2 regions of the Leptolyngbya sp. AN10 genome follow, and region 2 is predicted to be linked to the other one. Evidence: riboswitches for the same ligand, from Rfam matches in the RefSeq annotation. Region 2 holds a riboswitch; the other holds the start of a gene.
What was found. Region 2 has a riboswitch for cyclic di-AMP ahead of ntrB (nitrate ABC transporter permease). Riboswitches for the same ligand answer to the same signal wherever they lie in the genome.
Positions count from the first base shown of each region.

Region 1: linked by a shared signal. The riboswitch ahead of ACQ4M5_RS10180 (universal stress protein) and the one ahead of ntrB (nitrate ABC transporter permease) in region 2 are both predicted to bind cyclic di-AMP.

Region 1 covers NZ_JBNXVP010000006.1:42,321-45,734, reverse strand. The annotation lists gene ACQ4M5_RS10190 (CHAD domain-containing protein) at 1-235, shown strand, start outside; gene ACQ4M5_RS10185 (hypothetical protein) at 237-806, opposite strand; gene ACQ4M5_RS10180 (universal stress protein) at 1,289-1,924, opposite strand; cyclic di-AMP (ydaO/yuaA leader) riboswitch at 2,040-2,172, opposite strand; gene ACQ4M5_RS10175 (hypothetical protein) at 2,499-2,804, opposite strand; gene ACQ4M5_RS10170 (DMT family transporter) at 3,044-3,414, opposite strand, start outside.
Region 2 covers NZ_JBNXVP010000011.1:75,934-79,347, reverse strand. The annotation lists gene pheT (phenylalanine--tRNA ligase subunit beta) at 1-731, shown strand, start outside; gene ACQ4M5_RS16950 (YciI family protein) at 742-1,011, shown strand; cyclic di-AMP (ydaO/yuaA leader) riboswitch at 1,144-1,300, shown strand; gene ntrB (nitrate ABC transporter permease) at 1,320-2,168, shown strand; gene ACQ4M5_RS16940 (CmpA/NrtA family ABC transporter substrate-binding protein) at 2,179-3,414, shown strand, end outside.

The DNA.
Region 1 (3,414 bases), on a different contig from region 2:
AGTTCAAGAGTTTCAGAACATTCAGGAAGTCTTAGGGCAGATTCAAGATAGCGTGGTGTTGCAGGAATTTCTGGATCGGCATTTAGACGAATCGATCGAGAAACTCTGCCCAGTTTTTGCGAATCAGCTTGACCAAAAAAGAGCGATCGCGTTTAAAGAATGGCGATCGCTCCAACAAAAATATTTAGATTCAGAATCCCGCAATCAGTTACGACAGCTTGTTTTGCAGCGTTGAATTAAGGAGAAAAATAGTATCCCCACTGATGAGTAATTCTGGAGCCGTTTGAAGTTTTGATCCATCGTTGATGTGGACTGTTTTCATCAAGGTCAGTCCAAGTAAAGGTTCGAGCCGTTCGATCGGGAAAATAACCGACCGGAACGTATCCTTCATGCCAGTGGGCGAATTCGACCAAACCAACACGATCGCAGCTTGCCATAATCTGAGCGCTCATTGTCGCCATCAACTGAGGTGAACTCATTAGCCCTTGATACAATCGCGTCCCGTCTCCTGATAACCGAAATGTCAGAATTTGAGTTCGCTCAGTGGGATAGTCATAGAAATAATTCCGAATGCCGTTGTTATCAAACACCACTTGCGGCGTAATTGAACGACGCGCAGATTTCCAGGGAATGAAGTAACCGCGTTGTACCAAAGAAGATTTGACCGAAGCGATCGCGCTTTCACAACTGGCAGAACTGTCAGGAATTCGAGCGCTACCGGGTGGTTTCGCATTAGCAATTTGCGGGAAAACGCTGAGAGTTGCGATCGCGATCGCGGAGAGAGAAGCTTTTTTGATGAAATGCACGAGTCAGTGAGTCCTAAACACTACACTGATCAACACGACGATCGAGGTGCGTTACGGATTAGAGGGTGTTTGAAAAGTATAAAAAGCGGCTTTGCTGCGTTGCGAGTTCGCCCGGACATGAAGCTCTGGGCTAATGGAGGAAACCCCACTAAACTGGGCTAAGAGCGTAATTCGGAGTTCTTAGGAGATTTATCGAAAACAAATTACCCGCTGTCTTCGGCTTCGCTCAGTCAGCTAGAGATCGCGCCCTGAGCGAAGCCGAAGGGCAGTCTTTCAAGCGGTAAGCTCTTTCGTAGAAATCTCCTTAGCCCAGTTTAGTGGGCTTCCCACGATTAGCCCGGAGATTCATGTCCGGGCGGGTGAATGCGATCAACGATTACTTCTCAAACACCCTCTTAGACAGACTCGATCGTTGCCCTCACCCTAGTTCTCTCCGCGCAAAGAGGATTCAGGGATGAGGGCTAGTAGAAATCAGCCTTTTTCTATTCTCCCTCTAGTACCGAAGGAATTCCCAAGACCGGGCAAGCGAACGATTTACCCAATTGTCGAATTAATGGGTGCTGCGGTGAATCACAACCCAGAATCAGCAAAGAAGCTTTCTCGGTTGCCACAACGGCTTTCAACTCATTCGCAACCGTTCCAAAGCGCAAATGTGTTTTCAGCGAACCTCGCCATTCTTCAGCCATACAGCGAGCGTTCCAGAGAATTCGATCGGCTTGTTCAAACAATTCAGCCGTTCCGAATTGTGCCTTTGTTGACGTTTCCAGTTCTGCGATCGCGGTTCGGCTGGTTCGCCATTCGCCTTCCGCTTTCAGCTTTTCTTTCGGTTTGCGACCTGAATCAAACGAGGAAATTCGATTCATTACGCTGTCAGCGACTACATACACAACTTGAACTGTGACTTGCTTTCCAGTCGCCAACCGAGTTTGGTGAGCAATCCACAGCGTCAAATCAAGCGCTGTCTGACTGCTCGGAGAATTAGAATATCCGACTACGAGATTAATCTCAGACCCTTCTGCTTGAAACAAACCCGATGCCGGAATCAGCATCATTTTTTGGACGAGATCAGTACGACCGAGCGTTCCTTGGAGTCGTACCAGCATGGAATGAACGTTCATTGAGTGCAACCTCTCCTAACTACACGACGCACGAGAGGTGGGTTGAGGGAGTTTTTCGATCGAAAAACACGATCGATTCAGTTCAGGATACTCAGAATTGCAATTGCATACTGAGTTATCCTCCCATTGCCGACGGAGTTAGCTGACGGGCTAAGACTGGAAGGTGTCTTTCTCAAACCAATGTTCAAGATTCGCCCCAAGAATTGGTTCCTCCGCTCTATTTCGATTAGATTAGGCGACCCACAGATTAGCTTCCCTAGTATTTACAAAACGAACTTGTGGATAGTTTGGCAACAAAAAACCAGGCATCCTGGTTTTCACTGTACTTAGATAATTTAGAACAGGTGAGCAAGTAAGAACTGCTACTTTCAAAACAAAAAGGCAAGGTTTCATAAAATTCTAGCCTCAGTAGCAAATTCGTTCTCATTATACCAACTGCTTTTTGAAATCCCCAATTGTTTCAAAAACTGTATTCTCATTTACAGCAATAATCTCTGACTTCATTCATCAGTTTCCGCTATGACAGACAGAACTCCATCCATCCTCAGAACGAAATAGTAGCGATCGTAACAACTTAATGATTTGTAAACTGAATTTCGTCGTTGGAGTTGAGCGGCTGTGACTTCGGAGTTTCCAACATTTTCTGATAAAGCCGCGCTGCTCGGCTAGAACGCTTGAACCTATCCAAAAGTTCTACGTAAGCGAACGGGAGCGCAATAATCCAAAACACACTCGCGATCGTAATCATGAACAGTGAAATTTTTTGGTCTTCTTGAGTGAGATTGTCTTCGTCGTGGCGGAAAAATTCAAGCCAGCTAATGAAGAGAATGGGTATGACCGCCAGATAAAACAATCCCAAAATCAATAATAAAACCTGCATAGCAAACATCCCTCAAACTTGCACAATGCCAGGATCTCAATCCGTTTTAGTGTTCCCAGTGCCCCTGAGCAAGACGCAGCATTCACTCCTTTCTATCGATATTATTCAGATCTATCAGGGTAAGTGGATAGAATCGCGACGGCTTGCAGCATAACGTTACATGAACAAGGTGCGAAAGGAAATTCTACGAAGTGCTAATTGTTGCTCACACGGGCACTCTAACACATCAGTGATCTTGATCACTCACGATGAAACAATAAACTCACTCCCAAAAGAGAAATCAGGACACCGATGACGGATCGCATACTAACTCGATCTCCTATTGCTCTGCTCAGAGGTATGACAAAAAGTGGACTGGTACTACTCAATGCCTGCGCGATTCCAGTAGTGGCGTATTTTAGCGAGGTTTGCTGGAGCCAGATGCCTAGATAAGTACTAATAAAGGCAGTTCCAGCAATAATTGTAAGCAATCTACGATCGCGTAAAGGTTTAATCATTTCGCGAGGTTGATTTCGCAACAGTATCCAGATGAAAAGTACGATCGTGCCTCCAAACAATCGAATTAGCGTACTCCACAAGGAATCGATCTCGGTGCTAACTAATGCGGATC
Region 2 (3,414 bases):
TTCAGTACAACTCAGAACAAGGTAACGGAGCATTAAACGGCTTTGAGATTGGTCATATCTTTGCTCAAGAAGAAGAGCTAATCGAATCTGAAGCGATCGCTGGAATTTTAGGCGGCGATCCCACTCAGGGCAAATGGATTCGAGGTGGTAAAGATCAACCAATGTCTTGGTTTGAAGCAAAAGGCTTGTTAGATGCAGTGTTCGATCGTGTTGGTTTAACAGTTGAATATCAGCCCGATCGACAAGATAAACGGCTTCATCCTGGTCGTACTGCATCTCTGTGGGTAAAAGGCAAACGGCTTGGAACTTTTGGACAGTTGCACCCTCAATTGCGTCAGGAGCGCGGTTTGCCTGATGAAGTTTATGCTTTCCAATTGGATGTAGACGTGATCATTCAGCAGCTTGCAACTGATGAAGCATTAGTTCCAATCTTCAAGCCGTTCTCAACTTATCCCGCTTCCGATCGAGATATTGCGTTCTATGCGGCGCGGGATGTTGCGGTGAGCGATTTGGAGCGCACGATCGTTAAAGCAGGCGGAAAACTGCTTGAATCAGTCGAGTTGTTTGATGAATACAAAGGCGATCGTGTTCCTGAAGGACAGCGGAGTTTAGCGTTTCGATTGGTGTATCGGGCTGACGATCGTACTTTGAAAGATGAAGATGTTGATCCAGTGCACCAGAAAGTGCGCGAAGCATTGACTGAGAAATTCCGCGTAGAACTGAGAAGCTAAGGAGTGAACTGTGCCGAAATACGTTTTGTGGGGGAGCTATTGCGAAGGTGTTCTAGAAAAAAGAGCACCCTATCGCCAAGCTCATTTAGATGGACTTGCTAAACAGAAAGAAGATGGGATTTTGATCACGATTGGTCCAACCAAGGACATCACAAAAGTGTTTGGGATTTATGAGGCTGAAAATGAATCGATCGTGCGTGAGCTAATCGAGTCTGATCCATATTGGCAAAATCAGATTTGGACAGATTATGAGATTAAGGAATGGATTCAAGCAATCTGACAACTTGATCGAATCACGGACTGCGATTCTATAACCCGCATTTATACTCAAACAACTTTGCATACTCAATCCTGAATATTTCAAAAGAAAGATTGTTCAAAATCGAACCAAGATGCTACAGTTCTACTAATTCGAGTCGGTCAGCCTAATTCAGAAATTTCTGAAGCGGAGGAACCAGTTTAACCGGGGCTTACGGTTGTGATCTTAGCGATAGGTTAAGAAACCCAACCGGGGACAATCTCTCAGTCCTCGCCCGTCAGCTAACTCCGTCGGCACGTTGAGAGTTTGACTCTGGAGAACCAAGCCCTATGATTCTGCAACTCAATTTGGCAGCGATTTTTGTCGCTGTTGGTCGAGCTACAATGCGGTGGACAAAACCGATCGTATCAAGCGATCGCGTACTTTACCCTGCTCTTGGATTCGCTGGAGTAATTGCACTTTGGTGGATCATTGCACTGAGCAAACATGAATTAATGCCCACGCCCCCAGAAGCGTTAATGGCAAACATGGACTATATTCTCAATCCTTTTTACCGTCGAGGTCCGGGAGATTTAGGATTAGGATGGCTCTTGTTAGCCAGTCTGCGACGAGTTTTAATTGGGTTTGGAATCGGTGCGCTTGTCGCAATTCCAGTCGGCTTTCTGATTGGAATGTCCGAAAAAGCAATGTTAATGCTCAACCCGATTATTCAGATTTTCAAGCCTGTATCACCGCTTGCTTGGTTGCCGATCGCATTAGCAATTTTCAATTTGGCTGATCCCTCAGCAATTTTCGTGATTTTCATTACTTCTCTGTGGGCAACTATCATTAACACTGCATTAGGTGTCGCAAGTGTTCCAAAAGACTATTTGGACGTGGCACGAGTGTTAGAGATGCCCTATTGGAGACGGATACTCAAGATTGTTCTCCCTGCTAGTTTGCCGTACATCTTCACAGGCTTGCGAATTAGTCTGGGAATTGCTTGGCTTGTCATTGTTGCGGTTGAAATGCTCACAGGTGGAGTGGGAATCGGCTTCTTCGTTTGGGATGAATGGAGCCGATTAAATCTTAGTTCAGTGTTTCTCGCGGTTTTCGTGATTGGACTCACCGGATTGTTACTCGATCTTGCTCTAGCACGAATTGAAGTCTGGGTTACACATCGTCGCCGCGCATCGTAAAGGAAGAACTATGACAAAACAATGGACGCGCCGCGACTTTCTCGTAGGGATGGGCGCATCTGCGATCGCCACTACATTACCCTCTTGTGCTATCACTGCTAATCGCTCACCTCAAGGACTGTCTGAGGCTGCAATGTCAATTACTCCAGTCATTCAGTCGAGTGAACTAGAAAAACCGAATTTAACGATCGGGTATGTTCCGGTGAATGATTGTGCGCCATTTGCGATCGCATGGGAGAAAGGTTTTTTTCGGAAGTACGGTTTGAATGTTCGTTTAAGCCGTGAAGCAAGTTGGGCAACCTCAAGAGATGGTCTGATCTTTGGTCGCTTAGATGCTTCTCCCGTGGTTGCAGGTGCGGTGACAAATGCGCGAACGGGGGCTGAAGGAGCGCGTCATGCTCCGATGTGTGCTGGAATGACAATTCATCATCATGGGAATGCGATGACGATGAATCGGGAGATGTGGAACGCGGGATTGCGTCCGTGGTTCGAGTACAACGGCAACTTAGAAGCATTTGGAAACGATTTTCGTCGTTACTTTGAAGCCTTACCTCCAGAGCAACGGGTTTGGGCAGTGGTTCTCAGTTCTTCTATCTATGAGTACTTTGTGCGGTATGTTGCAGCGGCAGCAGGAGTTAATCCGCTCAAAGAGTTTCGAGTGATTAGCGTTCCGCCTCCTCAGATGGTTACGAATGTAAGAATTGGAGCAATGCAAGCTTACATGGTGGCAGAACCTTGGAACACTCGCGCCATTAGTGGCAATGAAGGAATTGGATTTACATTTGCTCAAGGTCGAGAGATTTGGAATGGACATCCCGATCGCTTACTTGGCGTGATGCAATCTTTTATCGATGAGAATCCGAAAACTTATCGTGCCTTGCTCAAAGCCATGATCGAATCTTGTCGCTACTGTGATGAAAATCGCGAAGAAGTTGCACAGATTATTTCTGCTCGATCGTACACCGGAGCAAAACCGAAGCTAACCAAACCTGCGATCGTGGGCGAATACAACTATGGTGGCTTTGATGGTGAAGATCGGATTGTTAAATCTGATGCGACGACAATGTTCTTCTACATGCCAAAAGATGTTCCTCAAGTCACAGACGAACATTCTACGTTTATGTGGCGATCGCGGAGTATTTGGTTGATGACTCAAGCTGCACGATGGGGGCAAATCAAAGAAATCCCCAAGAATGCAGACCAGTTAGCGGCACAATCTTGGCGGACAGATATCTATCGAGAAGTG